Linked DNA regions of Xanthobacter dioxanivorans. The protein of the gene in region 1 binds, or shares a complex with, the protein of each later gene. Links are inferred from orthologs where the notes say so. Each region holds a gene or a part of one and is shown on either strand. Other genes may lie near its edges. The genes, in order: mfd and uvrA.

The links.
Region 2: the proteins of mfd (region 1) and uvrA are in contact, whole or in part, in a crystal structure (PDB 4DFC), measured with the Escherichia coli proteins. The link is inferred for Xanthobacter dioxanivorans from one-to-one orthologs.

The regions. Positions count from the first base shown.
Region 1 is NZ_CP063362.1:4,343,090-4,358,626, reverse strand. What follows is about bases 3,969-8,026. They hold mfd (transcription-repair coupling factor), read right to left. Parts: upstream 7,676-8,026; coding sequence 4,169-7,675; downstream 3,969-4,168. Other genes in these bases: EZH22_RS20280 (FAD assembly factor SdhE), read right to left, coding at 7,719-8,015; EZH22_RS20290 (hypothetical protein), read left to right, coding at 3,969-4,112. Outside these bases: EZH22_RS20305 (usg protein), read right to left, coding at 122-364; co-chaperone GroES, read left to right, coding at 842-1,156; groL (chaperonin GroEL), read left to right, coding at 1,218-2,849; more of EZH22_RS20290, read left to right, coding at 3,774-3,968; EZH22_RS20275 (bestrophin-like domain), read left to right, coding at 8,320-9,096; EZH22_RS20270 (STAS domain-containing protein), read right to left, coding at 9,141-9,497; EZH22_RS20265 (hypothetical protein), read right to left, coding at 9,613-10,692; EZH22_RS20260 (FmdB family zinc ribbon protein), read right to left, coding at 10,875-11,102; EZH22_RS20255 (indole-3-glycerol phosphate synthase TrpC), read right to left, coding at 11,261-12,103; EZH22_RS20250 (Rieske 2Fe-2S domain-containing protein), read left to right, coding at 12,307-12,639; EZH22_RS20245 (SDR family NAD(P)-dependent oxidoreductase), read left to right, coding at 12,765-13,460; EZH22_RS20240 (helix-turn-helix domain-containing protein), read left to right, coding at 13,569-13,856; EZH22_RS20235 (O-methyltransferase), read right to left, coding at 13,980-14,654; EZH22_RS20230 (DUF6163 family protein), read right to left, coding at 14,666-15,097; EZH22_RS20225 (enoyl-CoA hydratase/isomerase family protein), read right to left, coding at 15,094-15,537. UniProt on the Escherichia coli protein: Couples transcription and DNA repair by recognizing RNA polymerase (RNAP) stalled at DNA lesions. Mediates ATP-dependent release of RNAP and its truncated transcript from the DNA, and recruitment of nucleotide excision repair machinery to the damaged site.
Region 2 is NZ_CP063362.1:4,030,713-4,045,813, forward strand. What follows is about bases 6,996-10,617. They hold uvrA (excinuclease ABC subunit UvrA), read right to left. Parts: upstream 10,268-10,617; coding sequence 7,196-10,267; downstream 6,996-7,195. Other genes in these bases: EZH22_RS18830 (hypothetical protein), read right to left, coding at 10,302-10,617. In the rest of the region: protein translocase subunit SecD, read left to right, coding at 1-285; protein translocase subunit SecF, read left to right, coding at 299-1,321; EZH22_RS18795 (Mth938-like domain-containing protein), read left to right, coding at 1,365-1,751; EZH22_RS18800 (phytoene/squalene synthase family protein), read left to right, coding at 1,788-2,696; EZH22_RS18805 (serine/threonine protein kinase), read right to left, coding at 2,915-4,018; methylenetetrahydrofolate--tRNA-(uracil(54)-C(5))-methyltransferase (FADH(2)-oxidizing) TrmFO, read right to left, coding at 4,028-5,515; EZH22_RS18815 (DUF1127 domain-containing protein), read right to left, coding at 5,747-5,908; EZH22_RS18820 (FkbM family methyltransferase), read left to right, coding at 6,197-6,892; more of EZH22_RS18830, read right to left, coding at 10,618-10,628; ssb (single-stranded DNA-binding protein), read left to right, coding at 10,777-11,319; gyrA (DNA gyrase subunit A), read left to right, coding at 11,795-14,536; EZH22_RS18845 (LysE family translocator), read left to right, coding at 14,697-15,101. UniProt on the Escherichia coli protein: The UvrABC repair system catalyzes the recognition and processing of DNA lesions. UvrA is an ATPase and a DNA-binding protein. A damage recognition complex composed of 2 UvrA and 2 UvrB subunits scans DNA for abnormalities.

The DNA.
Region 1 (15,537 bases):
CGCATTCTCCCCGCTGGCCGCGGCCGCACCGGCCGCCGGCTTCGGAGGAAAGGCTAGGCGCAGGCGGCGACAGCCGGGTGTTATCCGGTTGCGACAGGCGTGCGTCGGGCCTTCGGGCGCGTCAGTTGAGCAGGAACATCCCGTCCACCGACCTCAGCTCCGCCGGCTTGATGAGGCCGCAATGGGCCACCCGCACCGAATGCAGCCGCCCCTCGATCTCCCGTTTCCAGAAGTCCAGGAACCGGTTGAGCTCGGGGAACTTCGGGCAGAGGTCGTATTCCTGCCAGAGATAGGTCTGAAGAAGGCTGGGATGGTCGGGCATGCGGTAGAGGATCTCGGCCGTGGCGAGGCCGTAGCCCTCCATCTGCAAGGCGAAGTCGCGCGACACCTGGGACGAGCGGGCCCCCAGGGACGATTGAGTCACCGGGGCCCCTTGGGATGAACGGGTTACCATGGGTCACACCTCCATATCCCCGAACCCGGAGGTCCCGCAGCCAGCCGCGGGATACGCCGGGACCAGACAATGCATTGTCGGCTCCAGAGTTTCGTCCCGCCAAGGCTAAAGTTTAGTTTCTTCTTGCAAAAACAAAGGGCTAGCAGCGCATAGCGGAGACTGCTGACAACCGGCCCCGCTCGGGCGCCGAGCCCTGTCCGGACCGCCTCGCACGCGACCCGCCTTTGATTTTCCTCGCGTTCCGGCGCTGCTAGCACTCCCGCACGGCGAGTGCTAAATTTTTCGTCCGGCCCCTTGCGGGACGAAAACAAGGCCCTTAGATCGCGTTCGGGCCGGGCGCAGGGGTGCCCGCGCCTTGAAAAGAAGCATCAAACCGGAGGTTTCCCGATGGGTTTCCGTCCTCTGCACGACCGCGTGGTTGTGAAGCGCATCGACGCCGAAGCGAAGTCCGCCGGCGGCATCATCATTCCCGATACGGCGAAGGAAAAGCCGCAGCAGGGCGAAGTGATCGCCGTGGGCTCCGGCGCCCGCAACGAGAAGGGCGAGATCGTCGCCCTCGACGTGAAGGCCGGTGACATCGTGCTGTTCGGCAAGTGGTCCGGCACCGAGGTCAAGATCGACGGCCAGGATCTGCTCATCATGAAGGAGAGCGACATCCTCGGCGTGCTCGACGCTCCTGCCGGCGCCAAGAAGGCCGCCTGAGCGCGCCTTCCCTCGCTTGAATTCCTGAACTCCATCGTCCCAATCTGAAGGAGCATGCCCCATGGCTGCCAAGGACGTAAAATTTTCCGTCGATGCGCGCGACAAGGTCCTGCGCGGCGTCGATATCCTCGCCAATGCCGTGAAGGTCACCCTCGGCCCCAAGGGCCGCAACGTGGTGATCGAGAAGAGCTTCGGCGCCCCCCGCATCACCAAGGACGGTGTGTCGGTGGCCAAGGAGATCGAGCTCGAGGACAAGTTCGAGAACCTCGGCGCCCAGCTGGTGCGTGAGGTCGCCTCCAAGACCAACGACCTTGCCGGCGACGGCACCACCACCGCCACCGTGCTGGCCCAGGCCATCGTCCGCGAGGGCGCCAAGGCGGTTGCCGCCGGCATGAACCCCATGGACCTCAAGCGCGGCATCGACCTCGCGGTGGATGCCATCGTCAAGGACCTGGCCGCCAACTCCAAGAAGGTGACCTCCAACGACGAGATCGCCCAGGTCGGCACCATCTCCGCCAACGGCGACGCCGAGGTCGGCAAGTTCCTCGCCGAGGCGATGAAGAAGGTCGGCAACGAGGGCGTCATCACCGTCGAGGAAGCCAAGTCCTTCGAGACCGAGCTCGACGTGGTGGAGGGCATGCAGTTCGATCGCGGCTACCTCTCGCCCTACTTCGTGACCAACGCCGAGAAGATGCGCGTTGAGTTCGAGGAGCCCTACATCCTCATCAACGAGAAGAAGCTGTCCGGCCTGCAGGAGCTCCTCCCCGTGCTCGAGGCGGTGGTGCAGTCGGCCCGTCCGCTGCTGATCATCGCCGAGGACGTGGAAGGCGAGGCCCTCGCCACCCTGGTGGTGAACAAGCTGCGCGGCGGCCTGAAGGTCGCGGCGGTGAAGGCCCCCGGCTTCGGCGACCGCCGCAAGGCCATGCTACAGGACATCGCGATCCTGACCGGCGGCACGGTGATCTCCGAGGAAGTCGGCATCAAGCTCGACAGCGTGAACCTCTCCATGCTCGGCCGCGCCAAGAAGGTGGTGATCGAGAAGGAGAACACCACCATCGTCGACGGCGCCGGCGAGAAGGCCGACATCGAGGCCCGCATCTCCCAGATCCGCGCCCAGATCGAGACCACCACCTCCGACTACGACCGTGAGAAGGCGCAGGAGCGCCTCGCCAAGCTCGCCGGCGGCGTCGCCGTGGTACGCGTGGGCGGCTCCACGGAAGTGGAAGTCAAGGAGAAGAAGGACCGCGTGGACGACGCCCTGCACGCCACCCGCGCCGCGGTGGAAGAAGGCATCGTGCCCGGCGGCGGCGTGGCCCTGCTGCGCTCCATCAAGGTGCTCGAAGGCCTCAAGGTCGACAACGCCGACCAGAAGACCGGCATCGAGATCGTCCGCCGCGCCATCCAGGCCCCGGCGCGCCAGATCGTCCAGAACGCGGGCGACGACGGCTCCGTGGTGGTGGGCAAGATCCTCGAGTCCTCCGACTACAGCTTCGGCTACAACGCCCAGACCGGCGAATACGTGGACATGGTGAAGTCGGGCATCATCGACCCCACCAAGGTCGTGCGCACCGCCCTCCAGGACGCCGCCTCCATCTCCGGCCTCCTGATCACCACCGAGGCGCTCATCGCCGAACTGCCGAAGAAGAACGCCCCCGCGGCCCCGGCCATGCCGGGCGGCGGCATGGACTTCTGATCCAGGCAGAGTGCCTGACGCCGCCCGGCGAGTCTTCTCGTGACGCAAACCGGCATGCCGGTTTGCTCGGGCGGCGGCATGGACTTCTGATCCAGGCAGAGTGCCTGACGCCGCCCGGCGAGTCTTCTCGTGACGCAAACCGGCATGCCGGTTTGCTCGGGCGGCGGCATGGACTTCTGATCCAGGCAGAGTGCCTGACGCCGCCCGGCGAGTCTTCTCGTGACGCAAACCGGCATGCCGGTTTGCTCGGGCGGCGGCATGGACTTCTGATCCAGGCAGAGTGCCTGACGCCGCCCGGCGAGTCTTCTCGTGACGCAAACCGGCATGCCGGTTTGCTCGGGCGGCGGCATGGAAAGAAATGGAGACGGCCGGGCAGCTTGCTCGGCCGTTTTCGTTTCGCAATCGGCATTAAACCGCGGTCATGCCCCGGCTCGTCCGGGGCGTCCACGGTTCCGCCGGCGCGGACAGGCCGGGGGATGACGGTTGCATGGGGCGACGGGCACCTCCCGTGCCGCACACGCGGCGCTCCTCCCCTCTCCCCTCGCGGGAGAGGGGACGGGGGTGAGGGGGCCGGTTTCTCCGTTTGCGCCCTGTTTCCCGGCGCCGTGCCACCCCTCACCCCAACCCTCTCCCACAAGGGGAGAGGGGGCATAGCCTGCGGCTGGAGGCGGCGGCGCATCCGATCCGAAAGCACCGCGGTCACGCCCCGGCCTGTCCGGGGCGTCCCCGTCGCCGTTCGTCCGGCTGAAGGTCAAACCAACCCGTCCCTGAGAATTGACGGGGCCGGTGGCGGCCACGCTTCGGCCGGGTTATGTTGACCCAGGGCCAGTTGATCGACGAAGCCCGGAGGATCGCGCGCACGGCCGAGACGTTTTTTCGCCATCGGCACCGGTGCGGCATCTGTCGAACATGAAAGGATCAGCCATGAAGACGACCATTGCTGCGGCAGCCCTTTTCCTGGCTCTCGCCCCCACCGCGGCATTCGCGCAGGGCGTGGTCAAGGGCGCCGAACAGGGCGCCAATGCGGGCGCGAACGTGGGTGACAAGGCGGCCGGCCCGGTGGGCGGCGTGGTTGGCGGCACGGTCGGCGGCGTCGGTGGCGGCGTGGCCGGTGGCGTGGCCGGCGGGGTCAAGGGCACCGGCACCGGTGCGCAGGAAGGCGCCCGCGCCGGCGAGAAGGCGGCGGGCCCGGTGGGCGCCGTGGTCGGCGGGACCGTGGGTGCCGTGGGCGGCGCCGTCGGCGGCGTGCTGGGCGTCAAGTAAGCCGGGCGGTCATCCCATGTCCCGGCCCGGCGCCAGCGCGTCGGGCCGGATGCGTTTCACAGTCCCTTCTTGACCGCCAGCGCGGCGAGCTTCTTCAGCACCACCAGCGTGCCCTTCAGCCGCGCTTCGGCGGTGGGCCAGTCGCGCAGGAACACCACCTTGAAGTCGGGGCGCACCTTGGCCAGGCTCCCCTCCTGCCCGATCAGCTTCACCAGGCCCGAGGGGTCGGCGAACTCGTTGTCGCGGAAGCCGAACACCACGCCCTTCGGCCCGGAATCCACCTTCTCCACATTGGCCTTGCGGGCCAGCGCCTTGATCTGGGTGAGCTGGAGCAGCTGGCCCACCTCCTCCGGCGTCGGGCCGAAGCGGTCCACCAGCTCCGCCCCGAAGGCGTCGATCTCCGCGTCGTCCTGAATGTCCGCGAGGCGCCGGTAGAGGGCGAGGCGCACGTGCAGGTCGGCCACGTAGTCCTCGGGGATCAGCACCGGCATGCCGATGGTGATATTGGGCGACCACTTGTCGTCCACATAGTCGGTGATGCCGGCCTTGAGGTGGGCGATCGCCTCCTGCAGCATCTCCTGGTACAGCTCGTAGCCCACTTCCTTGATATGGCCGGACTGCTCGTCGCCCAAAAGGTTGCCGGCGCCACGGATGTCGAGGTCGTGGCTCGCCAGCTGGAAGCCGGCGCCCAGCGTCTCCAGCGACTGCAACACCTTCAGCCGCCGTTCCGCCTGCGCGGTGATGGGCTTCGTCGCCGGCACGGTGAAGATGGCATAGGCCCGCGCCTTGGCCCGGCCGACGCGCCCGCGCAGCTGGTAGAGCTGGGCGAGGCCGAACATGTCGGCCCGGTGCACGATGAGGGTGTTGGCGTTGGGCACGTCGAGGCCGCTCTCCACGATGGTGGTGGAGAGCAGCACGTCGTACTGGCCGTCATAGAAGGCGGTCATGATGTCTTCGAGCGCCCCGGCCGCCAGCTGGCCGTGAGCCACCGCCACCTTCACCTCCGGAACCGAGGCGGCAAGGAACTCGCGCACCTCGGCTAGGTCCTCGATGCGCGGCACCACGTAGAAGCTCTGCCCGCCGCGATAGCGCTCGCGCAGCAGCGCCTCGCGCACGATCAATGCATCGAACGGCGTGATGAAGGTGCGCACCGCGAGCCGGTCCACCGGCGGGGTGGCGATGATGGAGAGCTCGCGCACCCCGGTCATGGCCAGTTGCAGGGTGCGCGGGATGGGCGTCGCGGTGAGGGTGAGCACATGCACCTCGGCCCGCAGCTGCTTCAGCCGCTCCTTGTGGGAGACGCCGAAATGCTGCTCCTCGTCCACGATGACGAGGCCGAGGTCCTTGAAGTGGATGGCCTTGCCCAGCAGTGCGTGGGTTCCCACCACGATGTCGACGGCGCCATCGGCAAGACCCTTCTTCACCGCGGCCAGGTCCTTGCCCGTCACCATCCGCGACGCCTGGGCGACGTTCACCGGCAGGCCGTGGAAGCGATCGGAGAAGGTCTTGAAATGCTGGCGGGCAAGCAGCGTGGTGGGCACCACCACCGCCACCTGCTTGCCGGAGAGCGCCACGGCGAAGGCGGCCCGCAGGGCGACTTCCGTCTTGCCGAAGCCCACGTCGCCGCAGATCAGCCGATCCATGGGGTGGCCGGAGGCGAGGTCGTCCAGCACCGAGTCGATGGCGGCTTCCTGGTCGTCCGTCTCCTCGTAGGGGAAGCGGGCGCGGAACTCGTCGTAGAGGCCCATGGCGGGCACCAGCTTCGGCGCCTCGCCGAGCTGGCGCTGGGCGGCGATCTTGATCAGCTCGGAGGCCATCTCGCGGATGCGCTTCTTCATCCGCGCCTTGCGCGCCTGCCAGGCCCCGCCGCCCAGCTTGTCGAGCTGGGCCTCGGTGTCCTCCGAGCCGTAGCGGCTCAGGAGCTCCAGGTTCTCCACCGGCAGGAACAGCTTGTCGCCGCCGGCATAATGGATCTCCAGGCAATCGTGGGGGGCGCCCATGGCCTCCACGGTCTTCAGGCCGACGAAGCGGCCGATGCCGTGGTCCACGTGCACCACGAGGTCGCCGGCGGTGAGCGCGGTCAATTCCGTGAGCACGTCCTGCGGCCGGCGCGCCTTGCGCTTGGGGCGCACCAGGCGGTCGCCGAGGATGTCCTGCTCGCCGATGACGGCGAAGTCCGGCGTCTCGAACCCCGCCTCCAGCCCGAACACGGCCAGCGCCGCCTGCGTCTTCGGCAAGGCGGAGAGGCTGTCGAAGCGGGAGATGGCGGCGGCGCCCTTCAGCCCGTGGTCGGCAAGCACCGTGCCGAGCCGCTCGCGCGAGCCCTCGGACCAGCCGGCGAGGATGACCTTCTTGGTCTTCTGCAGGTCCCGCACATGGGCGACGGCGGCGTCGAAGACGTTGCCCTCGGTCTCCGCCCGCTCGGCGGCAAACGAGCGGCCCTGCGTGCCGCCGAGGTCGATGGCGCGGCCGTCCGCATTCTCCGGCACGGCGAACGGGCTGAGGCGGGCAAGGCGCATCCGGGCGATGCGCTTGTTCCATTCGGGACCGGCCAGATACAGCTTGTCCGGCGGCAGCGGATTGTAGACCGGGCCGCCCCGCTGGTCCTGCGCCGACTTGCGCGCCTCGTAATAGTCGGCGATCTGGGCGATGCGCTCGCCGGCCGCCTCCTCCAGCAACGAATCAAGGAGCAGCGTGCCGCCCTCGATATAGTCGAACAGCGTGTCCATGCGCTCGTGGAAGAGCGGGAGCCAGTGCTCCATGCCGGCGTGGCGCCGGCCCTCGCTCACCGCCTCATAGAGGGTGTCGCCCTTCTGCGCGGCGCCGAAGGCGGCCACATAAGCCATGCGGAAGCGCCGCATGGTGTCGGTGGTCAGCTGGAACTCGGCCATTGGCACCAGCTCCAGGGACCGCACCTGCCCGGTGGTGCGCTGGGTCTCGGGATCGAAGGCACGGATGGTTTCCAGCGTCTCGCCGAAGAAATCGAGGCGGATGGGCGCATCGAGGCCGGGCGGGAAGAGGTCGATCAGGCCGCCGCGCACCGCGTATTCGCCGGTGTCGCGGACCGTGGGCGTGCGCAGGAAGCCGTTCTGCTCGGCCCATTCGACGATGCCGTCGAGGGCGATGGCGTTGCCCGGCGCGGCCACCAGCGACTGGGCCGCGACGAGCCCCTTGGCCGGCACGCGCTGCACCGTGGCGTTGACGGTGGTGAGCAGCACGCTCGCCGCCCCGCCCTTGACGCGCGCGAGCTTCGCCAGCGCCGCCATGCGCCGCGCCACGATGGCGGCGTTCGGCGAGGCGCGGTCGTAGGGCAGGCAGTCCCACGAGGGGAAGGAAATCACCTCCAGCTCCGGGGCGAAGAAGGCAAGGCCCCGCTCCACGGCCGCCATGCGCTGCCCGTCGCGGCACACCATCGTCAGGCTCGGCCAGGGTGCGTTTTTCTGCGCGGCGATGGAGCGGGCAAGGTCCGCCACCACCATGCCCTCCATGCCGTCAGCGACGCGGGAGAGGATGAGCGGTCGGCCTTCGGCCAGCGCATCGGCGAGGGGCTGGGGACGCTTCAAGGGGAAACTCCGGGACGGCGGTGTCGTGGGGCGCGGGCCCGGCTCAATCCGGCAGGCCGCGCCCGGAAAGGTGGAACGCCCGGATCTGGGCGAAGAGCGGCGTGTCGTATTCCGGCGGGATCGGCTCGGTGCCGCTGATCCACGAGAAGACCGTCTGGTCCTCGGGCTCGAGCAGTTCCTCGAAGGCGTCGAGGTCCGGGTCGGACAGGGTCTCGATCTCGGCATTGGCGAAATTGCCGAGGATGAGGTCCATCTCCCGCATGCCGCGGTGCCAGGCGCGGAACAGGATGCGGCGGCGCCGCTCGTCCAGCCCGTCGCTGGACCTGGTTAAGCCCGACATGATGCCTCCAAAGCACGGCGTCGGCCGGGCCAAAAAGCCCGTCCGTGGCCGGCATATAGGGGCATCGGGGCGGGTTTGGCCAGTGGGGCGCGCTGGCGCGGGCACGAGGCGGCCGTCCCTCGGCTTCGGCGCACGGGGTCCCGCGGGTCCCTTGCCCCGCGGGACCCTTGCCAAGGCCGGGCGCGGGTGCGACAGGCTGACGGCCCGCGGGCGGCAGGCACTGCCCCCTGCCCGCCCGAAGGCAGGGCCCCAGGCCCGGCCGCATCGTGCGCCGGGTCCCGTGCGGCCGGATGGTCAGGTGCCCATGAGTTCCATACTTGCCGGCCTTCTCTCCCTCACCGCGATCTGCGGCGGGGCGCTCATCGGCATCTGGCTCGCGCCGAAGCTGCCGGAACATCACCTCACGGGAGAGACGGGGACGGCGGTTTCCGTGTCCATGGCCGTGGTCGGCACGCTGGCGGCCCTGGTGCTCGGCCTCATGGTGAACAGCGCCAGCTCGTCGTTCAGCGCCCGCACGGCGGCCATCGAGACCCTGGCGACGGACATCATCAAGCTGAACCGGACGCTGCTCGCCTACGGCGCGGCGACCGTGGACGCCCGCGACCACCTGATGGCCTATGCCAAGCTGAAGGCGGCGGAGATCGACCAGCCGGCCACCGACGACGTGGGCGTCGACACCCTCCACCGGCTGGAGGCCCTCAACGAGGAGGTGCTGCGCCTCGCCCCGACCACGGACCGGGAACGCTACATCCAGAACCGCGCGCTCTCGCTCATGGAGAACATGGTCGATGCCCGCTGGACGCTGGTGGAGAAGACCAAGATGGTGATGCCGGCCCCGTTCTTCGTGATGCTGGTGGCCTGGCTCTCGCTGCTGTTCGCGAGCTTCGGGCTGTTCGCGCCGAAGAACGCGACGGTGATCGTGTTCCTGCTCCTCGGCGCCTCGGCCATCGCCGGATGCGTCTTCATCATCCTGGAGTTGGGCTCACCCTCGCAGGGGCTGATCCGTCCCTCCGCCGAGCCCGTCTACAGGGTGATCCGGGAACTGAATATCTCCATGACCGGTGCGCGGCCCGCCGCCTAGGGCCGGATCCGCCCTGCGTTCCCCGGCCCGACGTCGGGAGCCGGTCAGCCGGCGCCGCCGGCGGTCGCGCTGATGGCGGCGAGGGCTTCCTCGCGCGTCGCGACGATGGTGGTGAGCTCGCCGACGCCGGTCATGAGCAGCACCTTCTCCACCTGCGGGTCGGCGCCGAACAGGACGAGCCGGCCGCCGCGGCGGTACAGCCCCTTGGCGTTGACCAGGATCAGCCGGATGCCGATGGAGGCGAGGAAGGGCACGCCGGCCATGTCCACCAGGGCCGCCTGCGCGTGGCTCACCAATGCGCTGAAAGTGGTTTCGATCTCGGCGGCGCCGGCGATGTCGAGGCGGCCGTCCAGAGTGATGAGGATCTGACCGGGGCCGAGGGTCGCGGATTCGAGCTTCATGGCGATGGGTCTTTCCGGGAAAAGCGCGCGGGCCGACGCAATGCATCCCCGTGCGCCGACATGCGCCCGTCATCCCACCCCGGCTTTACAGTTTTGTGACAGCCGGCCTCCGGCCTCACGCGGCCGGCGCCAGCCGCGTGGCAAGTGCCGTACCGGCAGGCAATGCCGCCACCTCCTCCACGGCCAGGGTTCCGTCCACGATATGGTCGATGAGCATGCGGACGTAGCGGAACCGCTGCTCCCCGCGGTCCATGACCTGCGTCCAGAGCCGGTCGAACTGGTCGAGCAGGGGCACCAGCGGCGCCACCGGCAGGAGCTGGCCGGAATAGCGCGGATATTTGTTGGTCAGCTTCTTCCAGTCGTCCTTCAGGCCATCGCGCAGAACCGGATCATTGGTGAGGCGGGCGTCGCGGCCGCCCTTCTCGAAGGCGGCCTTGGCCTCCAGGAGGTCCTTGAGGCACGCCACTGAGCGCGCGCGCAGCACCGGCCGCAGCCGCTCGCGGAACAGCTTCTGCAGGCTCTCCACATAGCTCGCGTCGGCCAGCCCCACATCGTGCACCGCGACGGCGGGCGCCCCGGCGAACCGGGCGGCGACCGGAGCAAAGGCACCGTCCGGCCAGTCTTCACCCGGCCGGGAGGTGAGCAGAAGCACGAGGCCGTCAGGCACCTGCGCCGGATCCGGCAGCAGGTCCAGCAGGCAAGCCGCCCCGCCCTCCCCCGGCGCCGCGGCCACTTCGAGGCCGTCGATGCAGAGGAGAAGCCGCTTGCCGCCGCCGGCCCGGCCGAGGTCCGCGAGCCGCCCGAGCCAGGCGGCGAAATCCGCCCGGGCGCCAGCCGCGTCGCCGGAACGGATCTGCGGGGGCTGGGCGTCGCCGGCCGGGCCGAACTCCGCGTCGAAGGCGGATTTCAGGGCGGCCACCAGCTGAGGCGCGCCATCACCGGGCTCCAGCGCCACCGCGACGGCGTGCATCCCGCTGGAGATGGCGCTGTCGATGCTCTCCGGCCGGCCATCCTTTCCCGGGCGGCGGGCGACGATGCCGCGGATGAACTCGCTCTTGCCGGTGTCGGCCGGCATCCTGAGCCAGTAGATGCCCTTGTCATGGCTCACGAGAAAGGAGCGCAGCGGCGTGCGCAGATGCGACGGCGAGACGTAACCGGCGTCGCTGGCGAGCGTGGGAGCGAATGGGGCAGTCATGTGGGCGCCCTCCGGGCGGGTGATGGATCGCCGTCCCTCCCGCTTTTCCAGCCCGGCGGAGTTCGGCCAACGATCCAGGTGCAGGCCCACCTCAAGCACATTGCGTGCCCGCCGCCGGAAAATGCCCGCCCGCCCCCTCCGCTGGCGCCCGGCGGAGCCGGAGCGCAGGCGGAAAAGCCGTATCAGCGCTTGCGTTCCGCAGCGCTGAAATTGCTCGCATGCCCCTCCCGCGCCGCCTGGGCGCGCCAGACCTTCGCGGCCGCCTTCAGCTTTCCCTCCGGAGCGATGCGGGAAACCAGCTGCTCGAGGCGAAGGCTGCCGCAGGACGGGCAAGCCGGTGTCTCGGACACGCCGACCAGCATTTCCGAATCCTTGTCGCAATCGGGACAATGATAGTTGTAGAGCGGCACCGCCAAGCCTCCATTCACCCACGCCCCGCGCCCGCATCGCGTTGATCTGCAACGACATTCCAGAGCGGACACGGCGTCACCCGCCGCCCCGTCGTCGCTCGGGACGGCAGCCTTCACCCCGACGAAGCAGGAAGTGGGCCAGATGGGCGGCGGGGCGCTCAGCCCTCCTCCGCGTCCGCCTCGGCGCCCGTGGTCTCGACGCCCATCACCTGCTCCAGCACGCCGGCAGGATCGGCATCGGTCATCAGCGCGGTGCCGATCAGCAGCGCCTTGGCCCCCGCGGTGCCGAGCCGGGCGCGATCCTCCGCCGAGCCGAGCCCGCCGTCGGCCACCACGAAGGCCGCACCGGCGGGAATGAGGGGAAGCAGCTCCTCGCACGTCCCCGGCTTCAATTCGAAGGTATGGATGTTCCGGTTGGTGACGCAGAGAAAATCCGCGCCGGCGGCACGGGCGGCCTCGACCTCGGCGGGGGTATGCACCTCCACCAGCACGTCGAGGGCGATGGAGGCGGCCCGCTCCCGGAACTCGCCCAGCTGCGCCCCGAGCAGCCCCGCCGAGAGCACCACCGCGTCCGCCCCGGCGAGGCGCGCCTCCAGGATCTGGTAGACGTCGAAGATGATGTCGCGGGCGAGCAGGGGCAGGTCCACCACCCCGCGCACGGTGGCGAGGTCGGAATAGGAGCCGCGGAACACCTGCCGCTCCACCGCCACCGAGAGGCCGGCGGCGCCGACCGCCTCGAAATCCTCCGCCAGCGCCTTGTAGGGCACCATGGTGCGCAAGGCGGGATCGAACGGCGAACCGCCCTTCAGCTCGGCGATGATCGACGGGACGCCGGTGCGGTTGAACGCGGCGGCGAGGGCGCCCTGGAAGCCGCGGGTCATCGGCATCTCGCCGATCTTGCCCTGGATCTGGCCCAGCGAGCGGCGGGCCTTGGCCTTGTTGAGCTGGTCGAGTCGCTGGACGATGAACGGCTTCAGTCGGCTTCCTGCTGGCAATGGCATGAACAAACACCCGGTGTTGCAAAGGGGCGCGGAACCGCCCCGTCTGAAAAATGCGCGTCCAAGGGTTCCAGATTTCTGCGGCCTTGGCCACCGGCGCGCGCATCAATTCGCCGGTCCCCTCTTTTCTCGCCGCCCGCATGGGGTGATCATGGGCGCGTTTTCATGCCCCGATCTGATTTCTGCGAAGAGAGATTTTCACGAAGATGTTCACCCGCGTCTGCAAATCCGAAACCATTGCCGAGGGTGGCATGCGGCTCGTCATCGCCGACACCCACCTCATCGTCCTCGCCTGGCCCGACAATGGCGAAATCCGGGCGTTCCAGGGGGTGTGCCCCCATTCCGCCACGGCCCTCAACGAGGCGAGCTTCGACGGCACCGTGCTCACCTGCCCGCTCCATTTCTGGACCTGGGACCTCAATTCCGGCGCGCCCGTCGAGCCGCAGGAAAGCCCGCTCGCCGAGTATCCGGTGAAGATCGAGGACGGGGTCGTCTATATTGATACCGAAGGCGTCTCCCCGCTCTTCGTCGACCCCTGACCAGAGACGCCCACCCCATCCGCACGCCAGGCCGCGACGCGGCGAGCGCGCGCCCAGAAGCCGCGCGCCTGGATGTTTGAACGCCACAGGCGGGCGCTCCCGCGCCCCGGCCGGAGAGTCATGCCATGCCACAAGAGACCGCCGTGATCGTCGGGGCCGGAAAGGGCCTCAGCGCCGCCCTCGCCCGCCGTCTCGCCAAGGAGGGCTTCCGCATCGCCCTCGTGGCGCGGGACGTGGAGAAGCTCGCCCCCCTCGTCGCCGAGACCGGCGCCCGCGCCATCGCCGCCGACGCGCAGAACCCGCAGGCGGTGGAGGCGCTGTTCGCCGAGGTGGACAAGGCCTTCGGCCCGCCGGACCTGGTGGTGTTCAACGCCGCCATGCGTTATCGCGGCCCGATCGAGGTGCTGGACCCCAGCGACGTGATGGACGCCTATGCGGTGGGCGCCTTCGGCGGCTTCCTCACCGCCCAGGCGGCGGCCCGGCGCATGCTGGGGCGCGGCTCCGGCTCCATCTTCTTCACCGGGGCCACGGCGAGCGTGAAATCCATGCCCCATTCGGTGCCCTTCGCCATGGCGAAATTCGCGCTGCGAGCGCTGGCCCAGGGGCTTGCCCGCGAGCTCGGCCCGCGCGGCATCCACGTGGCGCATTTCATCATCGACGGCGGCATCGCCTCCTCGTGGGCGACACAGGGCGAGGCGGGGCCCGCCGACAAGTGGCTCGATCCCGCCGCCATCGCCGAATCCTACCTCGCCATCCACCGCCAGCACCGCTCCGCCTGGACCTCCGAGATGGAGCTGAGGCCCTGGGTGGAGACGTTCTGAGGGCCTGCGGCTGCGCCGCTCCGTTCAGGCGGGGATGGCCGCCGCCCGTCCATTGTGGCGCCCGAGGCGGCGTGCCATTCTCCCGGCTCGGTTCACGGGAGGACTCTCTTGTCGCATTCCGCCGTTACTGGACGCCAGATCAAGGCCGCGCGGGTTCTGCTCGGCTGGACGCGCGCCGACCTCGCCGACCGGGCGGGCGTGACCGCCGAGACCGTCAAGGTGGTGGAGAAGGACGAGGTGACCCTGGAAGCCCTCGCCTCCACCCGCTCGCGCCTCTGCCGCACGCTGGAAGCCGGGGGCGTGACCTTTCTCAACGGCGGCTCCACCGGGGTGCAGGTCCAGCCGAAGGACGAGGGCCTCAGGCCCGAGGACCTCAACGCTTCCAACGACGGCTGAGTCCCACCATGATCCTGCACAAGCTTGCCGCACGGCACTGGATTGTCGTCGCCATCATCCTGGTGGTGGCCGTTCTCGCCTATCTCGGCAGTTGGTCCTGAGCGCCGGCCGGCGCTGGCCGGCTCACTCCACCAGCAGCAGCGCGAACCCGTCATAGCCCTTGGCGCCCACCGTCTGCACGGCGGTGGCGACGAGGCGCGGGTCGGCGCCGGCAAGGTCCAGCATGCGCCGCACGCCGACGACGGCGGCATCGGCGCTCTGCGCGTCCATCACCCGGCCCTCGCGCACCACGTTGTCGCACACGATCACCGTGCCGGATCGCGAAAGCCGCAGCGCCCAGGTGAGATAGTCCGGATTGCTGGGCTTGTCGGCATCGATGAAGATGAAGTCGAACGGCCCTTCGGCCTCCAGCAGCGGCAGGGTGTCGATGGCGCGGCCGATGCGCAGGTCCACCTTCCCGCTGATCCCGGCCCGGGCGAAGTTGGCGCGCGCCACCTCGCCATGGTGTGCATCCGCCTCCAGGGTCACCACCTTTCCGTCCGCCGGCAAAGCGCGGGCGAGGAACACGGTGCTGTAGCCGCCGAGGGTGCCGATTTCCAGGATCCGGCGCGCGCCGACCATGCGGGCGAACAGGTGCAGCATCTGCCCCTGCGCCGCCGACACGCTGATGGCGGGCAGCCCGGCCTTCGCGCTCTCGGCCAGCACCGTCTCCAGCACGGGATCGGCGGGCAGCAGGCGCTCGACGAAATATTCGTCCATCGCGTTCCACAAGGTCGCGCTCGATACGTTCCCGCTCATTGGGTGTTCCCTCAGTCCTGGTCGCTCTCGCGCGCCGCGCGGATCGAGAGCACGGCATAGATGACCACCAGCGCCAGCTCCACCAGGGTGAACAGCATCAGACGCGTCATGCCCGCCGGCGCCCACGCGCCGAACGCCACCTGGGTGAGCGTCGCCAGAAGCCACAGCACCACCGCCCAGCCGGCCCGCAGCCACAGGCCGACGCCGGCGATGGGATCGATGATGGCGGCCCAGATCACCGCCGCCTGCGCCGCCATGGGCATGGCCTCGAAGCGGCTGTCCGGCCCGTCGCCGATGCCGAGGATGACCGCCCAGTGGATGATGCCCTCGATGAGCAGGAAGGCGGCGACGCCGCGCAGGAACAGGAACAGCCGCCGCCGCCAGGGCGTCATGTTCTCCCATTGGGCGCGGGCGCTGGCATCGATGGGATCGTAATGGCTCATGCGCCGGGTGCCAGAAGCTCAAGTTCGTCGGGGATGGGATCGAAATGGGCGGCGATCACGGCGGGGTCGACGTCCTCGATGCGGGAGGGCTGCCATTTGGGGGCATTGTCCCGGTCCACCAGCACCGCGCGCACACCTTCGTAGAAGTCGTGCCCCGCCGCAACGCGGTTGACCGCGCGATATTCGAGCTTGAGGCACTCGCTGAGGTCGAGGGCCGGGCCGCGCCGCATCTGCTCCATGGCGATGGCGAGGCTGGTGGGCGACTTGGTGCGGATCTCGGCCAGCATCGCCGCGGCGAACTCGGCGATGGGGCCGTCCACCGCGGCGGCCGCCGCGGCGAGGGTGAACAGGATGTCCGCGAGCTCGCTGCGGCCGAACGCATCGGCGATGAATTCGGCACGGTCGGCGAAGGCGCTGGGGCCAGGGTCGATGCGATGGTC
Region 2 (15,101 bases), 310 kb from region 1 along the record:
GTCATCTTCGAGCGCATGCGCGACGAGGCGCGGGAAGGCCGGTCTGCCATCTCGGCCATCGACAAGGGCTTCGTGAACGCCCTCGGCACCATCCTCGACGCCAACATCACCTCGCTTGCCACGGCGGTCATCCTGTTCCTCATGGGCGGGTCGGGCCCGGTGCGCGGCTTCGCCGTCACCTACATCCTCGGCCTTCTGACCACCATGTTCACCGCCTACACCCTGACGCGGCTCATGATCGCCTATTGGGTGAAGTGGCGGCGGCCGGCGAAGCTGCCCATCTGAAGGTCCGCCGCACATGCCTTTGATCGACTACATCCCGGCGCAGACCAACATCCACTTCATGCGCCTGCGCCACTGGACGTTCCCGTTCTCGGCGGCGCTGTCCATTGTCGCCGTGCTCCTGTTCGCCATCTACGGCTTCAATCTGGGCATCGATTTCCGCGGCGGCACGCTCATCGAGGCGCAGACCAGCCAGCAGGTGGCCGACGTGGGCGCCCTGCGCGAGCACCTCACGGACCTCGACGTGGGCGACGTGCAGATCCAGGAGTTCGGCTCACCGCGCGACGTGCTGATCCGCATCGGCGCGTTCGGCAGCACCGACGAGGCCCAGCAGGCGATCCTTGCCAAGGTGAGGGACGTGCTCGGCACCGAATACACCATCCGCCGCGTGGAGACGGTGGGTCCCAGCGTTTCCGGCGAGCTGGTGCGCCAGTCCATCCTCGCCCTCGTGCTCGGCGCGGTGGCGGTTCTGGCCTATCTGTGGTTCCGCTTCGAGTGGCAGTTCGCGGTGGGCGCCATCGTGACGACGATGCACGACATCTTCGTCACGCTGATGATCTATTCGGCGTTCGGGATCGACTTCGACCTCACCTCCATCGCCGCCATCCTCACCATCATGGGCTATTCGCTCAACGACACGGTGGTCGTGTACGACCGCATCCGCGAGATGCTGCGCCGCTACAAGAAAATGCCGCTGCCCGAGCTGCTCGACGTGGCGGTGAACGCCACCTTCTCGCGCACCATCATCGTCTCCACCACCACCTTCTTCGCCACCCTCGCCCTGTATTTCTTCGGCGGCGAGGTGCTGCGCGGCTTCTCGCTGGCGATGACGGTGGGCGTGGTGATCGGCACCTATTCCACCATCTTCGTGGCGGCGCCCATCCTCATCCATCTCGGCCTGCGCGCCTCGGTGGTGGCGGCCGATGCCGAGGCGGATGGCGCTGCAGCCAAGGCGCTGCCTGCCAAGGCCGAGGCCGCGAAGGCCGAGCCGGGCAAGGCGTCGCCGTCGGGTGGGCCGTCCAAGCCGGCCAAGGCCTGAGGCGGTGGCGCGGGCGCCCGGCGATCCTTCGCCTCCGCGTGACTTGTCTCCGCGCGATTTGCCCCTGCGCCAGTTCCTGCCCCGTCAGGTCGCCATCGACGGCTATGGCGACCAGTTCTTCCATTTCGCCGGCATGTCCCATGCCGGCTCCATCCTGGCGCTGCCGTCCGGTATCCGCGCCTGGGCTCCGGCCGCCATGGCGCAGGTCGATGCGGGCGCCCTCGCGCCCATCCTCGCCGAGGCTGCGGCGTTCGAGCTGCTGTTCATCGGCACGGGGGCCGACCCGGCGCATCTCAGGGAGCCGCTGAAGCAACTCCTGCGCGGCAAGGGCCTGCGCTTCGAGCTGATGCCCACACCGGCTGCCGCCGCCACCTACAACGTGCTGCTCGCCGAGGGCCGCCGGGTGGGCGCGGCCCTCATTGCCGTCTGACGGCGGGCGGAGGAGGCCCCCATGTCCCCGGCCCCCATGTCCCCGCCCCCCATGTCCCCGGATGCGCCCCCCGATGCGCTCATCGCCGCCGCCTATGCCTATTGCGCCGAACAGGTGCGGGCACAGGACCGCGACCGTTTCCTCGCCGCGCTTTTCGCGCCCGAGGAGCTGAGGCGCCATCTCCTTGCCCTCTACGCCTTCAGCCTCGACGTGGCGCGGGTGCGCGAGGTGGTGCGCGAGCCGCTCCCCGGCGAGGTGCGCCTCGCCTGGTGGCGGGAGGTGATCGAGGGGCAGGGGAGGGGCGCCGTGGAAGGCCACCCCATCGCCGCGGCGCTGCTGGACACCGCTGACCGCTTCGCCCTGCCGCGCGCGAGCCTGGTCGCCCTCGTGGATGCGCGCATATTCGACCTCTACGATGATCCCATGCCGTCAGTGGCGGACCTGGAAGGCTATGCGGGGGAGACAGCCTCCGCTTTGCTGCAGCTCTCGGCGCTGGTGCTTTCCCCGGCCGCGGCTGCGGCGACAGGTGACCTGTCCGGCCATGGGGGCGTGGCGCTGGCCATGACCGGGCTCCTGCGCGCCTTCCCCATCCACGCGGCGCGCGGGCAGTGCTATTTGCCGCTCGATCTCCTCGCGCGGCACGGCATCGGGCGGGATGACGCGGTGTCCGGCACCGTGACGCCACAGCTCCAGGCCGCCCTCGCGGATTGGCGAGCGCAGGCGGCGCGGCACCTCGCGGCGGCGCGGGACGCAGCCGTAAAGCTTGGCCCGGCTGATGCCGTCGCGGCGCCCTATCTGCCGCTGGCGCTGGTCGCGGGCGACCTCAAGGCGCTGGCGCGGGTGAAGGACCCGTTTCGGCAGGTGGGCGGGCTTTCGCCATTCCGGCGCCAGTTCGCCCTCTGGCGCGCGGCACGCCGGGCGGCGTCCGGGCGGGTGTGGTTCTGAGGGGGCTCGTGCGCCGGGCGACTGGAGCAGTGACGAAAAGGGAGCGGTGCCCCGGCATGAAGACCCTGCCGAAGGGGCTCGGAAGGGCGCTTGCGGGTCTCAGCAGCACGGAGCCAGAGCCTGTTTCGCAGACCTCTCCGCCGGGTCCCGGCTCTGCGCGCCGGCTTCTGCCGTCGGTGAGGCTCCTCCGTCGATGGCCCCGGGCGCGGTCGCGCGTCTCACGCTGCCGGGCGGGTGATCCGGTCCGTCAGGTTCAGCCGACCCCGCGCGATCTCCGCCACCAGCAGCCGGACGGGCTCCGATCCCGCCAGCTCGTCCAGCATCTCGATCTGGTTGCGGGCGACGAGCAGCAGCAGGTCGTCCCGTACTGCGCCGTCTGGACCGTGGGGCAGGGCCTCCACCAGCTGGAGCCGGTCGAGATGCGGCCGGTCGGGCAAAGCGGCGGCGAGATGCGCGCGCAGCGCCTCCTCCGTCACCGTCCCGCGCGGGGCGACGAACGCGTAGAGGCCCACCTTGCCGCCCAGGGTCTGGAAGTCGGCCATGTGCACCTCGGCCACCGCCGGATGGGTGGCGAGGGCCGCCGCGATGCGCGGCGCCACCTGGGTGACCCTGGGGCCGCGCCCCTCGGTATCTGAATACGACATGAGGCGGCGCGTGACGAAGCGGTAGAGCTTCTTGCCCGTTGCCATCCATACCCGGGTGGGCAGGCTCTTGGTCGCCAGCATCTTCTTCTCGCGGGCGGTGAGCGCCTGCGGGCAGTATGTGCGCTTGTGCTTCAGGAGGTGCCGCAGGTCCTCATAGGCCAGCACCCGCCCCATCTTCCAGCGCCGGCTGATGGGCAGGGCCAGCTGGAAATCCATGAGCCAGGCTTCGCCGTCCGCCCCGCGCAGCCAGTTCTGCTGCTTGGCGAGGTCGTTGTGCACATATCCGGCGGCATGCAGCGTATGCAGCGCCGCCTTGGCGGAGCGGAAGAAATGGAGGTCGCCGGCGGGCCGGGCGATCTGCAAAGGCACGCCCTCCACCCAGCCGCGCACCAGGAAGCGGTCGCCCACGGCGAGGAGCGGGGTCGTCACCCCGGTGCGGGTGACACGCTCCAGCGCCTTGATCTCGAAGGCGGCGAGGCGCCGGGCCAGAGGCGCCAGCCACGGCGAGACCTCGTTCCAGCGCCGGCGCACGGCTGGCCACGCGCGCCCGCGCGCATCCGTCCAGGTGCCGCGCTCGACGGTTGAGAACACGTCGCGCTTCAGCACCGTATCGACGGCGAAACGGGCCGGGTCGGCACGGTATTCCACGGGCGGCGGCGAGCTGGACATGCGCGGCATGAGCGCCTCCTAAGCCGCCCGGGCCGGCGTGTCGAGCCACGCCGCCATGTGGGCGAGCGCCCGGACGGCGAGGGCCTTCTTCTTGGCCAGCGTCTTCTCGGCGCCGCGCAGGCGCTTGCCGGGCTCGCCGCGCGGGGCCTCCTCCAGCGGCGGGAAGAGGCCGAAATTGATGTTCATGGGCTGGAAGGAGCGCGCCGCGCTCTCCTCCTGCGCCTCCACATGGCCGCCGGTGATGTGGGCGAGCAGCGCCCCGTGCGCCGTGGTGGGCGGCGGCGGCACCACCGCTTCGCCGAGCCGCTCGGCCGCCGCGAAGCGTCCCGCCATGAGCCCCACCGCCGCGCTTTCCACATAGCCCTCGCAGCCGGTGATCTGGCCGGCGAAGCGCAGCCGCGGATCCGCCTTCAGCTGCAGCGTTGCGTCCAGCAGGCGGGGCGAGTTGAGATAGGTGTTGCGGTGGAGGCCGCCGAGGCGCGCGAACTCGGCATTCTCCAGCCCCGGAATGGCGCGGAACACGCGTGCCTGCTCGCCATGGCGCAGCTTCGTCTGGAAGCCCACCATGTTGTAGAGCGTGCCGAGCTTGTTGTCCTGGCGCAGCTGGACGATGGCATAGGCCTTGACGTCCGGGGCGTGGGGATTGGTGAGGCCCACCGGCTTCATGGGGCCGAAGCGCAGGGTCTCGCGGCCGCGCTCGGCCATCACCTCGATGGGCAGGCAGCCGTCGAAATAGGGCGTCTTCGCCTCGAAGTCGCGCATGGGCGCCTTCTCGCCGGCGATGAGGGCATCCACGAAGGCGTGGTACTGGGCTTCGTCCAGAGGGCAGTTGATATAGTCCGCCCCGGTGCCACCGGGCCCGGGCTTGTCGTAGCGCGACTGGAACCACGCCTTGCCCATGTCGATGCTGTCGAAATGCACGATGGGGGCGATGGCGTCGAAGAAGGCGAGCGCGCTCTCGCCGGTGCGCGCCAGAATGGCCTCCGCCAGCGCGGCGGAGGTGAGGGGGCCGGTGGCGAGGATCACCTTGTCCCAGTCGGCGGGGGGCAGGTCGGTGACCTCCTCGCGGCGGATCTCGATGAGGGGGTGATCTTCCAGCGCCTGCGTCACCGCGCGCGAGAAGCCCTCGCGGTCCACGGCGAGGGCGCCGCCGGCGGGCACCTGATTGAGGTCGGCGCAACGCAGGATGAGCGAGCCGGCCTGCCGCATTTCGGCATGCAGGACGCCCACCGCATTGGCCTGCGCGTCGTCGGAGCGGAAGGAGTTGGAGCAGACGAGCTCGGCGAGGCCATCGGTGAGATGGGCTTCGGTGGTGCGCTGCGGACGCATTTCATGCAGCACCACGGGCACGCCCCGCGCCGCGATCTGCCAGGCCGCCTCGGACCCGGCGAGGCCGCCGCCGACCACATGCACCGCCGGACCCCCGGTCACGGGCGCGAGAGCCTGGACGTCGGCAGTTCGGGCCAGGTCGATCTGGACCGGCGCGCGCGTGGCTTCACCCGGCATTCGTCCTCCTTGCTCCCGCGGGGTGGCCAATTGCCTCCCCGTTCCGGGATGGGATGGAGGGTGTGCCACAGCCGGGCGTCCGGCTTCAACCCTCCGAGCCGCGCCAAGCCGCGCAATCCGGGCCGGGCGTGGGCCGAGAACGCATTGCCCCATAAACGAAAATGGCCCCTGGGGGGCCATTCTCACGCGCCGGCGGAAATCCGCCAGCCGTTCATTCTTTGTCGTTGGCGGTCAGCCGGCGACGGATGCGTGCCGCGCTACGGCGCGGATCTCGCCACGGGTCACATTGATGTCCGCGAGGCTGCGATCGTCGAGCTGGGACAGCTCAGCCACGGTGCGATTGTAGACCTGCCACCGGCGGAACTGCCGCGCCAGGAAACCCCAGAGCAACATGATTTCTCTCCACTCATTCGCAGGATGCATCTGCACCACGCGATTCTCGTAACGATACATAGCGCGTCATGCTGCAATGCCATAGAATGGCGATCGCATTGCAGCATTGCGCCTCGCGCATGATCCGGGTTGCCGCACGCTGCGTGCGGTGACGCTATGTAATACAACTAAGCAACGTTTCTTGTAGTCACTCCTTCGAGCGCGTGCGATGAAGCGCTTATCTTCATATCCACGATGTTGAAGCGCTTGCTGTCAGCGGAGATGGGACGAGACCTGAGGGATTTGCTCATGTCTATGCTTAACGGCGTCGGACAGATGACGGATACGGTGACGTCCGGGCATGAAGAACAAAGCCTCGTCGCCAGTTTTTTTGCCGGCAAAGTCGGTTATTTCGTCGAAGTGGGCGCTTACGATCCGGTTTACCAGAGCCAGACCTACCACCTGGAGTTGGGTGGCTGGGATGGGCTGCTGATCGAGCCGCTGCCGGACCTTGCGGACAATCTGCGCAGAAGCCGCCGGGCGCAGGTGCGGCAATGTGCCTGCGTGGCGCCGCAGCAAGCGGCGGCGGGGCACATCGCGCTGCTGGAGCGCCGCGGCAACAGCACCGTGCGCTTCGATCCCCGGAAGGTGACGGATGAGCTGGTGATCGACGTGCCTGCGTCCACGCTGGATTGCGTGCTGGAAGACGCCGGCATCGAACGGCTGGATTACCTGTCGGTGGACGTCGAAGGGGCCGAGCCGGACGTGCTGCGCGGGCTGGACCTGTCCCGCTATCGACCGAAGCTCATCCTGGTGGACGACCTGACGCGCTTCGGGGAGACAACGAGCCTGCTGAGGCGTGGCGGCTACCGGCTGGTGCGCCGCACCGGGCACAATGCCTGGTTCGTGCCTCGGGAAGAACGCTTCCCGCTCGGCCTGGACGGCCGGCTGCAGCTCGCATGGACCTACGGAATCGGACGGATGCTGCGGCGCATCCGCCGCTGACCCACACGCCATCGCCTCGCTCTCCGCAGGCTGGCCTGCCTCTCGATCCTGTCGCCACACGCTCTGTCGCCCCACTGCCCGGGAGCCGCGTGCTTGCCGCGTCCGCATCCTTGCGCGGCACGCGCCCGGCTGCGCCCCGGTCACGCGAGAGGCGATGCCCGGATGACGATGCCCGTCAGAGGATGCCCGCCGCCTCTATCCGGCGGCGTCCATCAGGGCTGGCGAGCCCGTCCGCCCGAACCGTCCGCCTTCCGCCTGGCGTGGTGGTGCCGCCTGTTCGGCAGCCTGGCGTGAGGGTCGCCCCTATTCAGCGGCCTGGCGTCGCCGCCGTCCGCGGACCGGCCTGGCGCTCTCGGCGGGCGTTTCCGCAAGCAGGCTCGCCGGTTCTTCCGCAACGTCCGGTGGCGTCCGGCTCCGCGCGGCTCCACGCACCTGCGCGGCACCCGTGGCCCGATCGCGTGGCCCCGCCATGGGGCGGCGCGCCAGCACCTCGGCGAGGAAGTGGCCGGTGTGGGAGCGCGGATGCTGCGCCACGGTCTCCGGCGTGCCGGCCACCACGATCTCGCCGCCCCCATCCCCGCCCTCGGGGCCGAGGTCCAGGATCCAGTCGGCGGTCTTGATGACTTCGAGATTGTGCTCGATCACCACCACCGAATTGCCCTGCTCCACCAGTTCATGCAGCACTTCGAGCAGCTTCTTCACGTCGTGGAAGTGCAGGCCCGTGGTGGGCTCGTCGAGGATATAGAGGGTGCGCCCCGTGGCGCGCTTCGACAGCTCCTTGGAGAGCTTCACCCGCTGCGCCTCGCCGCCGGAGAGCGTGGTCGCCTGCTGGCCCACCTTGATGTAGTCGAGGCCCACGCGGTGCAGCGTCTCCAGCTTCTCGCGCACGGACGGCACCGCCTTGAAGAACTGCGCGCCCTCTTCCACCGTCATGTCCAGCACGTCGGCGATGGACTTGTTCTTAAAGGTGACCTCCAGCGTCTCGCGATTGTAGCGCTTGCCCTTGCACACGTCGCAGGTGACGTAGACGTCCGGCAGGAAGTGCATCTCGATCTTGATGACGCCGTCGCCCTGGCAGGCCTCGCAGCGCCCGCCCTTCACGTTGAACGAGAAGCGACCGGCGCCGTAGCCGCGCGCCTTGGCCTCCGGCAGGCCGGCGAACCATTCGCGGATGGGGGTGAAGGCCCCGGTATAGGTGGCGGGATTGGAGCGTGGCGTGCGGCCGATGGGCGACTGGTCGATGTCGATGACCTTGTCGAGGTGCTCCAGCCCCTCCAGCTTGTCGAACGGGGCCGGCGCCTCGGAGGCGCCGTTGAGGCGCCGCGCCACCGCCTTGTAGAGGGTGTCGATGAGCAGCGTGGACTTGCCGCCGCCCGACACGCCGGTGATGCAGGTGAACAGGCCGAGCGGGATCTCGGCGGTGACGTTCTTCAGGTTGTTGCCGCGCGCGCCGGAGAGCTTCAGCGTGCGCTTGGGATTGGGCTTGCGCCGCGCCGGCACGCCCACCGAGAGCGCCCCGGTGAGATAGCGGCCGGTGAGCGAATTGGGATCGGCGAGGATCTCGGCCGGCGTGCCCTGGGCCACGATGCACCCGCCATGGATGCCGGCGCCGGGGCCCACGTCCACCACATAATCGGCGGCGAGAATGGCGTCCTCGTCGTGTTCCACCACGATCACCGTGTTGCCGAGGTCGCGCAGATGCTTCAGCGTCTCCAGCAGACGGGCATTGTCGCGCTGGTGCAGGCCGATGGACGGCTCGTCCAGCACGTAGAGCACGCCGGTGAGCCCCGAGCCGATCTGCGAGGCGAGGCGGATGCGCTGGCTCTCGCCGCCGGACAGGGTGCCGGAGGCCCGGGCCAGGGTGAGATACTCGAGACCCACGTCGAGCAGGAACTGGAGGCGCTCGCGGATCTCCTTGAGGATCCGCCCGGCGATCTCGTTCTGCTTTTCGGTGAGCGCGCCCGGCAGCGTCTCGAACCAGCCGGCGGCCGCCTTTACCGAGAGCTCGCCCACCTCGCCGATATGCTTGCCGGCGATCTTCACCGCGCGCGCCTCCGGCTTCAGGCGATAGCCCGAGCAGACCTTGCATGGCACCGTGGAGAAATATTTCGAGATCTCCTCCCGCGCCCAGTCGCTGTCCGTCTCCTTCCAGCGTCGGTCGAGGTTGCGCACCACGCCCTCGAACGTCTTTGATGTCTCGTAGGCGCGCATGCCGTCGTCGTAGGCGAAGGTGACCTTCTCGTCGCCCGAGCCGAAGAGCAGCACGTCCCTGGCTTTCTCCGGCAGATCGGCGAAGGGTACGTTGAGCTTGAACTTGTAATGCCTGGCCAGGGCATCCAGCGTCTGGCCGTAATAGGGCGAGGTGGACTTCGCCCACGGGGCGATGGCGCCCTGCTTCAGCGAGCGGGCCTTGTCCGGCACCACCAGGTCCGGATCGATGGTCTGCTCCACGCCCAGGCCGTCGCAGGCCGGGCAGGCGCCGAACGGATTGTTGAAGGAGAACAGGCGCGGCTCGATCTCGGAGATGGTGAAGCCGGAGACCGGGCAGGCGAACTTCTCCGAGAACAGGATGCGCCGGGGGGCGCCGGCCTCGTCCTTCTCGTCGGCGAACTCGGCCACGGCGATGCCGTCGGCAAGCCCCAGGGCGGTCTCGAAGCTGTCGGCGAGGCGGGCGGCAAGGTCGGCGCGCACCACGATGCGGTCCACCACCACGTCGATGTCGTGCTTGAACTTCTTGTCCAGAGCCGGGGCCTCGGCGATCTCGTGGAAGGCGCCGTCCACCTTCACCCGCTGGAAGCCCTTCTTCATCCATTCGGCGAGCTCCTTGCGGTACTCGCCCTTCCGCCCGCGCACCACCGGCGCGAGGATGTAGAGCCGCGTGCCCTCGGGCAGGGCCAGCGTCCGGTCCACCATCTGGGAGACGGTCTGGCTCTCGATGGGCAGGCCGGTGGCGGGCGAATAGGGCACGCCCGTGCGCGCCCAGAGCAGGCGCATGTAGTCGTAGATCTCGGTGACCGTGCCCACCGTGGAGCGGGGGTTCTTCGAGGTGGTCTTCTGCTCGATGGAGATGGCGGGAGACAGGCCGTCGATCTGGTCCACGTCCGGCTTCTGCATCATCTCCAGGAACTGGCGGGCATAGGCCGACAGGCTTTCCACGTAGCGCCGCTGGCCCTCCGCGTAGATGGTGTCGAAGGCGAGCGAGCTCTTGCCCGAGCCCGACAGCCCGGTGAACACCACGAGGCTGTCGCGCGGGATCTCGAGATCCACGTTCTTCAGATTGTGCTCGCGCGCGCCGCGCACCGAGAGCGTGCGGGCGTCGCGGCGGGCAGGTTCTGGGGCGGAAGCCGCCCGCGAAGGGAGAGCGCGATCGGACATGGATCTCCGCTTGCGCCGTCAGGCGCGAAAAGGGTCAGGGCAGAAGGAAGGCCGCCTTCAGCAGGGCTGAGCGAACCGGCGACGGGGGCAAACGTGGCGGCGAGGACTGCAAGCGGGGCCGAGCAATCATGTCCCATCCGGGCGTGTCGTCGAGCTTCGCCTCCACTCCCGGCGGATCAAATTCGCTCATCATCATGGCCCAAATGTAGTCGTCCGTGTGCAATGCGGTAGAGAACATATCAGGAACCAACGGGGGCCGCGAGTCAAAAATCCGGCGCAGCAGTCCACGAGCATCGGCGGCATGGCCGCACATGCCGCTTGCGCCCGAAATCGCGAACGGATAAGAACACAACAGGAACATGGCGGGTCACCCGCGACGGGGGCAGGGTAGGGCCGGGGGCCCCGGCCGGCAGTCTCAGGTGGAAAAGTGCGCTTTTCCGCTCGCGCGGTGTCGCGGGGGCGATAGGGTGCAGGCCGCAACAGGCATCGGTGAACGAGGGAGTGGCGGGATGGCCGGCAGCGTCAACAAGGTGATCCTGATCGGCAATCTCGGCCGGGATCCGGAGGTGAAGGCGTTCCAGAACGGCGGGCGGGTGTGCAACCTGTCCATTGCCACCTCGGAGAACTGGCGGGACAAGGCCTCCGGCGAGCGCCGCGAGCGCACGGAATGGCACCGGGTGGTGATCTTCAACGAGAATCTGGTGGGCGTCGCCGAGCGGTTCCTGAAGAAGGGCTCCAAGGTCTATATCGAGGGGCAGCTCGAAACCCGCAAATATGAGAAGGACGGGCGCGAGACCTACACCACCGAGGTGGTGCTGCGGCCCTATCGCGGCGAGCTGACACTGCTTGACGGACGCGGCGAGGGCGGCGGCGCCGAAGAATATGGCGGCGGATCGGACTTCGGTTCCGCAAGCCCCATGGGTGGCGGCAGCATCGGCGGCGGGGGCAGCTATGGCGGCGGTTCCGGCGGCGGACGCAGGCCGGCTCCCGCGGGCGGCGGCTCGGCCGGCGGGCGGCCGGTGAACGATCTCGACGACGAGATTCCCTTCTAGAGCTGCCGTGCAGGGGGCGCGGACGGGTCCGGGCGTGTGATGCCGCGCGCTCTCGCCCGCCTCTGGCGGGGCCTGCCATTGTCAAGCCGGGGCGGGCCATTGTCGATCCTGGCAGCACTGCGCCGCGCGGGCGTTGGAGCCCCATCCTGCTCGTCATACCCCTTGCGCTGAGCGGCGGGCGATGGCGTGCCGTAGCTGCGCGCCGGCGTGCGGGTCCCGTTCGTTTCGGGGGCGGGCCCGCCGGTACGGGGCCTTCGTCCAGCATCCGGGGTGCCTCGTGCGCGCCGTCGTTTTCGGCTGGCGGGGGCCATTTGACGCAAAAGGGTCAAATTGTCGGCACGCCTCTTGCGCGACTGCCTGTAAGTAATTGATAAATAATAAGAAAAAATCGTTCTGCCGCAGGGGTTTCGCTGGCGTCCGCAAGGTGAATCGGCTAGAAGGGGACACCTCGTTCCACGATTGAGAGTGCTGACTTTTGGCCGATTCCGAGACGCCGAAGCCCGGCGGCGAGCCGCCGTCCGATATCCGGCCCGTTTCCATCACGGAGGAGCTGTCGCGCTCCTACCTCGATTACGCCATGAGCGTCATCGTCGCCCGGGCCCTGCCCGACGTGCGCGACGGCCTCAAGCCGGTGCATCGCCGCATCCTGTTTTCCATGCACGAGAACGGGTACGAGTGGAACAAGCAGTACCGCAAGTCCGCCCGCGTGGTCGGCGACGTGATCGGCAAGTACCATCCCCATGGCGACCAGTCGGTCTACGACGCCCTCGTGCGCATGGCCCAGACCTTCGCCATGCGCCTGCCACTGGTGGACGGGCAGGGGAATTTCGGCTCGGTGGACGGCGACGCCCCGGCGGCCATGCGCTACACCGAGGTGCGCCTGGAGAAGGTGACCGGCACCCTGCTCGACGACCTCGACAAGGACACGGTCGACTATCAGGACAACTACGACAACTCGGAGAGCGAACCCACCGTCCTGCCGGCCAAGTTCCCCAACCTGCTGGTGAACGGTGCCGGCGGCATCGCGGTGGGCATGGCCACCAACATCCCGCCGCACAATCTCGGCGAGATCATCGACACCACCGTCGCGCTGCTCGACGACCCCACGCTGGAGCCCGAGGCGCTGCTCGACCTGCTGCCCGGGCCTGACTTCCCCACCGGCGCGATGATCCTCGGGCGCACCGGCATCCGCCAGGCGTACCTGACCGGCCGTGGTTCGGTGCTCATGCGGGCCAGGGTCGCCATCGAGACCACGCGCAAGGATCGCGAAGCGCTCATCATCACCGAGATTCCCTATCAGGTGAACAAGGCGACGATGGTCGAGAAGATCGCCGAGCTGGTGCGCGACAAGCGCGTCGAGGGCATCTCCGAGATCCGCGACGAGAGCGACCGCGACGGCATGCGGGTGGTCATCGAGATCAAGCGCGACGCCCAGGCGGACGTGGTGCTGAACAACCTCTACCGCCTCACGCTTCTGCAGACCTCGTTCGGCGTGAACATGGTGGCGCTCTCCGGCGGCAAGCCGGGCGTGCTCACCCTGCACGACGTCCTAACCGCCTTCATCGCCTTCCGCGAGGAGGTGATCCGCCGGCGCACCAAGTTCCTGCTGCGCAAGGCGCGCGACCGCGCCCACGTTCTGGTGGGCCTCGCCATCGCGGTGGCGAACATCGACGAGGTCATCCGCCTGATCCGCACGGCGCCGGATCCGGCCAGCGCCCGCGAGTCGCTGATGGGTCGCGACTGGCCGGCCAAGGACATGGCGCCGCTCATCGCCCTCATCGCCGATCCGCGCCACAAGTTGAACGCGGACGATACCTACCGCCTCTCCGAGGTGCAGGCCCGCGCCATCCTCGACCTGCGCCTGCAGCGCCTCACCGCGCTGGGCCGCGACGAGGTGGCCGACGAGCTGGACAAGCTCGCCACCGAGATCGCCGACTATCTGGATATCCTCGCCAGCCGGCCACGCATGCGGGCCATCATTCGCGACGAGTTGCTGGCCATCAAGGCGGAGTTCGGCACGCCGCGCCGCACGGAGATCGTGGAGGGCTTCGGCGACCTGGAAGACGAAGACCTCATCCAGCGTGAGGAGATGGTGGTCACCGTCTCCCACGCCGGCTACATCAAGCGCGTGCCCCTCTCCACCTACCGGGCGCAGCGGCGCGGCGGCAAGGGCCGCTCGGCCATGCAGACGCGGGACGAGGACTTCGTCACCCGTCTGTTCGTCGCCTCGACCCACGCGCCGGTGCTGTTCTTCTCGTCCAAGGGGCAGGTCTACAAGCTGAAGGTGTGGCGCTTGCCGCTTGCGGCGCCCCAGGCGCGCGGCAAGGCGCTCATCAACATCCTGCCGCTGGAGCAGGACGAGCGGATCACCTCCGTGGTGCTGCTGCCGGAGGAGCGGGAGGCGGACGACCGCCTGCAGATCATGTTCGCCACCACCGGCGGCACGGTGCGGCGCAATGCGCTCACCGATTTCGCCCAGGTGAACCGCAACGGCAAGATCGCCATGAAGCTCGCCGACGGCGAGTCCATCGCCGAGGTGGGCCTGTGCACGGAAGATGACGACGTGCTGCTCACCACCGCGGCCGGCGCCTGCATCCGCTTCCCGGTCACCGAGGTGCGGCTGTTCAAGGGGCGTGACAGCGTCGGCGTGCGGGGCATCCGGCTGGAGGAGGGTGACAAGATCATCTCCATGGCCATCATCCGCCATGTGGATGCGGAGGCCGACCAGCGCCTTGCCTACATCAAGATGCGCCGGGCCCTGCGCGGCGAGGCGGGCGAGAGCGCCGAGGTGGAGCAGGAGGAAGGCGCGAGCGGCTCCGGCCAGCTCAGCCAGGAGCGCTACGCGCAGATGAGCGCGCTGGAGCAGTTCATCCTCACCGTCTCCGAGAACGGCTACGGCAAGCGGACCTCGTCCTACGAGTACCGGGTCACCGGCCGCGGCGGCAAGGGCATCGTCGCCATGGCGGTGAACGAGCGCAACGGCCGCCTCGTCGCCTCCTTCCCGGTGGAGGACCAGGACCAGATCATGCTGGTGACCGACGGCGGCCAGCTCATCCGCTGCCCGGTGGATGGCATCCGCATCGTCGGTCGCGCCAGCCAGGGCGTGATCGTGTTCGACACGGCGGAAGGCGAGCGGGTGGTCTCGGTGGAGCACATCAGCGACGATGCCGGGGCCGATGCCGACGGCGAGGATGCAGGCGAGGCGCCGGAGGCATAAAGCGGGCGCCGGCGGGATGCGCTTATGTGCTTGCGGTGAGATGGGGCGCCGGGTGGCGGCATGGCTCGGCCGGGCCAGCCGGCCGGTGCCACGTCCCAGCACCGCGTTCCAGTACCGCCGGAGCACAGCCGAGTGAACCTCGGCCGGATCGGGGGAAGGGATGATCGCCACGGAAAGCCTTGCCTTGTTCGTGCTCGCCTGCGTCGCCCTCGCGGCGACGCCGGGGCCGAACGTGGCGCTCATCGTCGGCACCAGCCTCAAGCATGGGCGGCGCGCGGGCATCCTCACCGCCACCGGCGTCAATGTGGGGCTCATCGCCCAGCTCACCCTGGTGGCGGCCGGCCTTGCCTACGTGGTCGAGGCGTTTTCCCGGAATTTCGACCTCGTGCGCTATGCGGGCGCGGCCTATCTCGTGTGGCTCGCCGTCCTGCAATGGCGCAGCGCCGGCTCGGGGGTGGCGGCGCCGGCCCCATCGGCCCGTGCCGCCTTCGGGCGCGGGCTGGCGGTGGCGTTCGCCAATCCCAAGACCCTGCTGTTCCACGCGGCCTTCCTGCCCCAGTTCGTG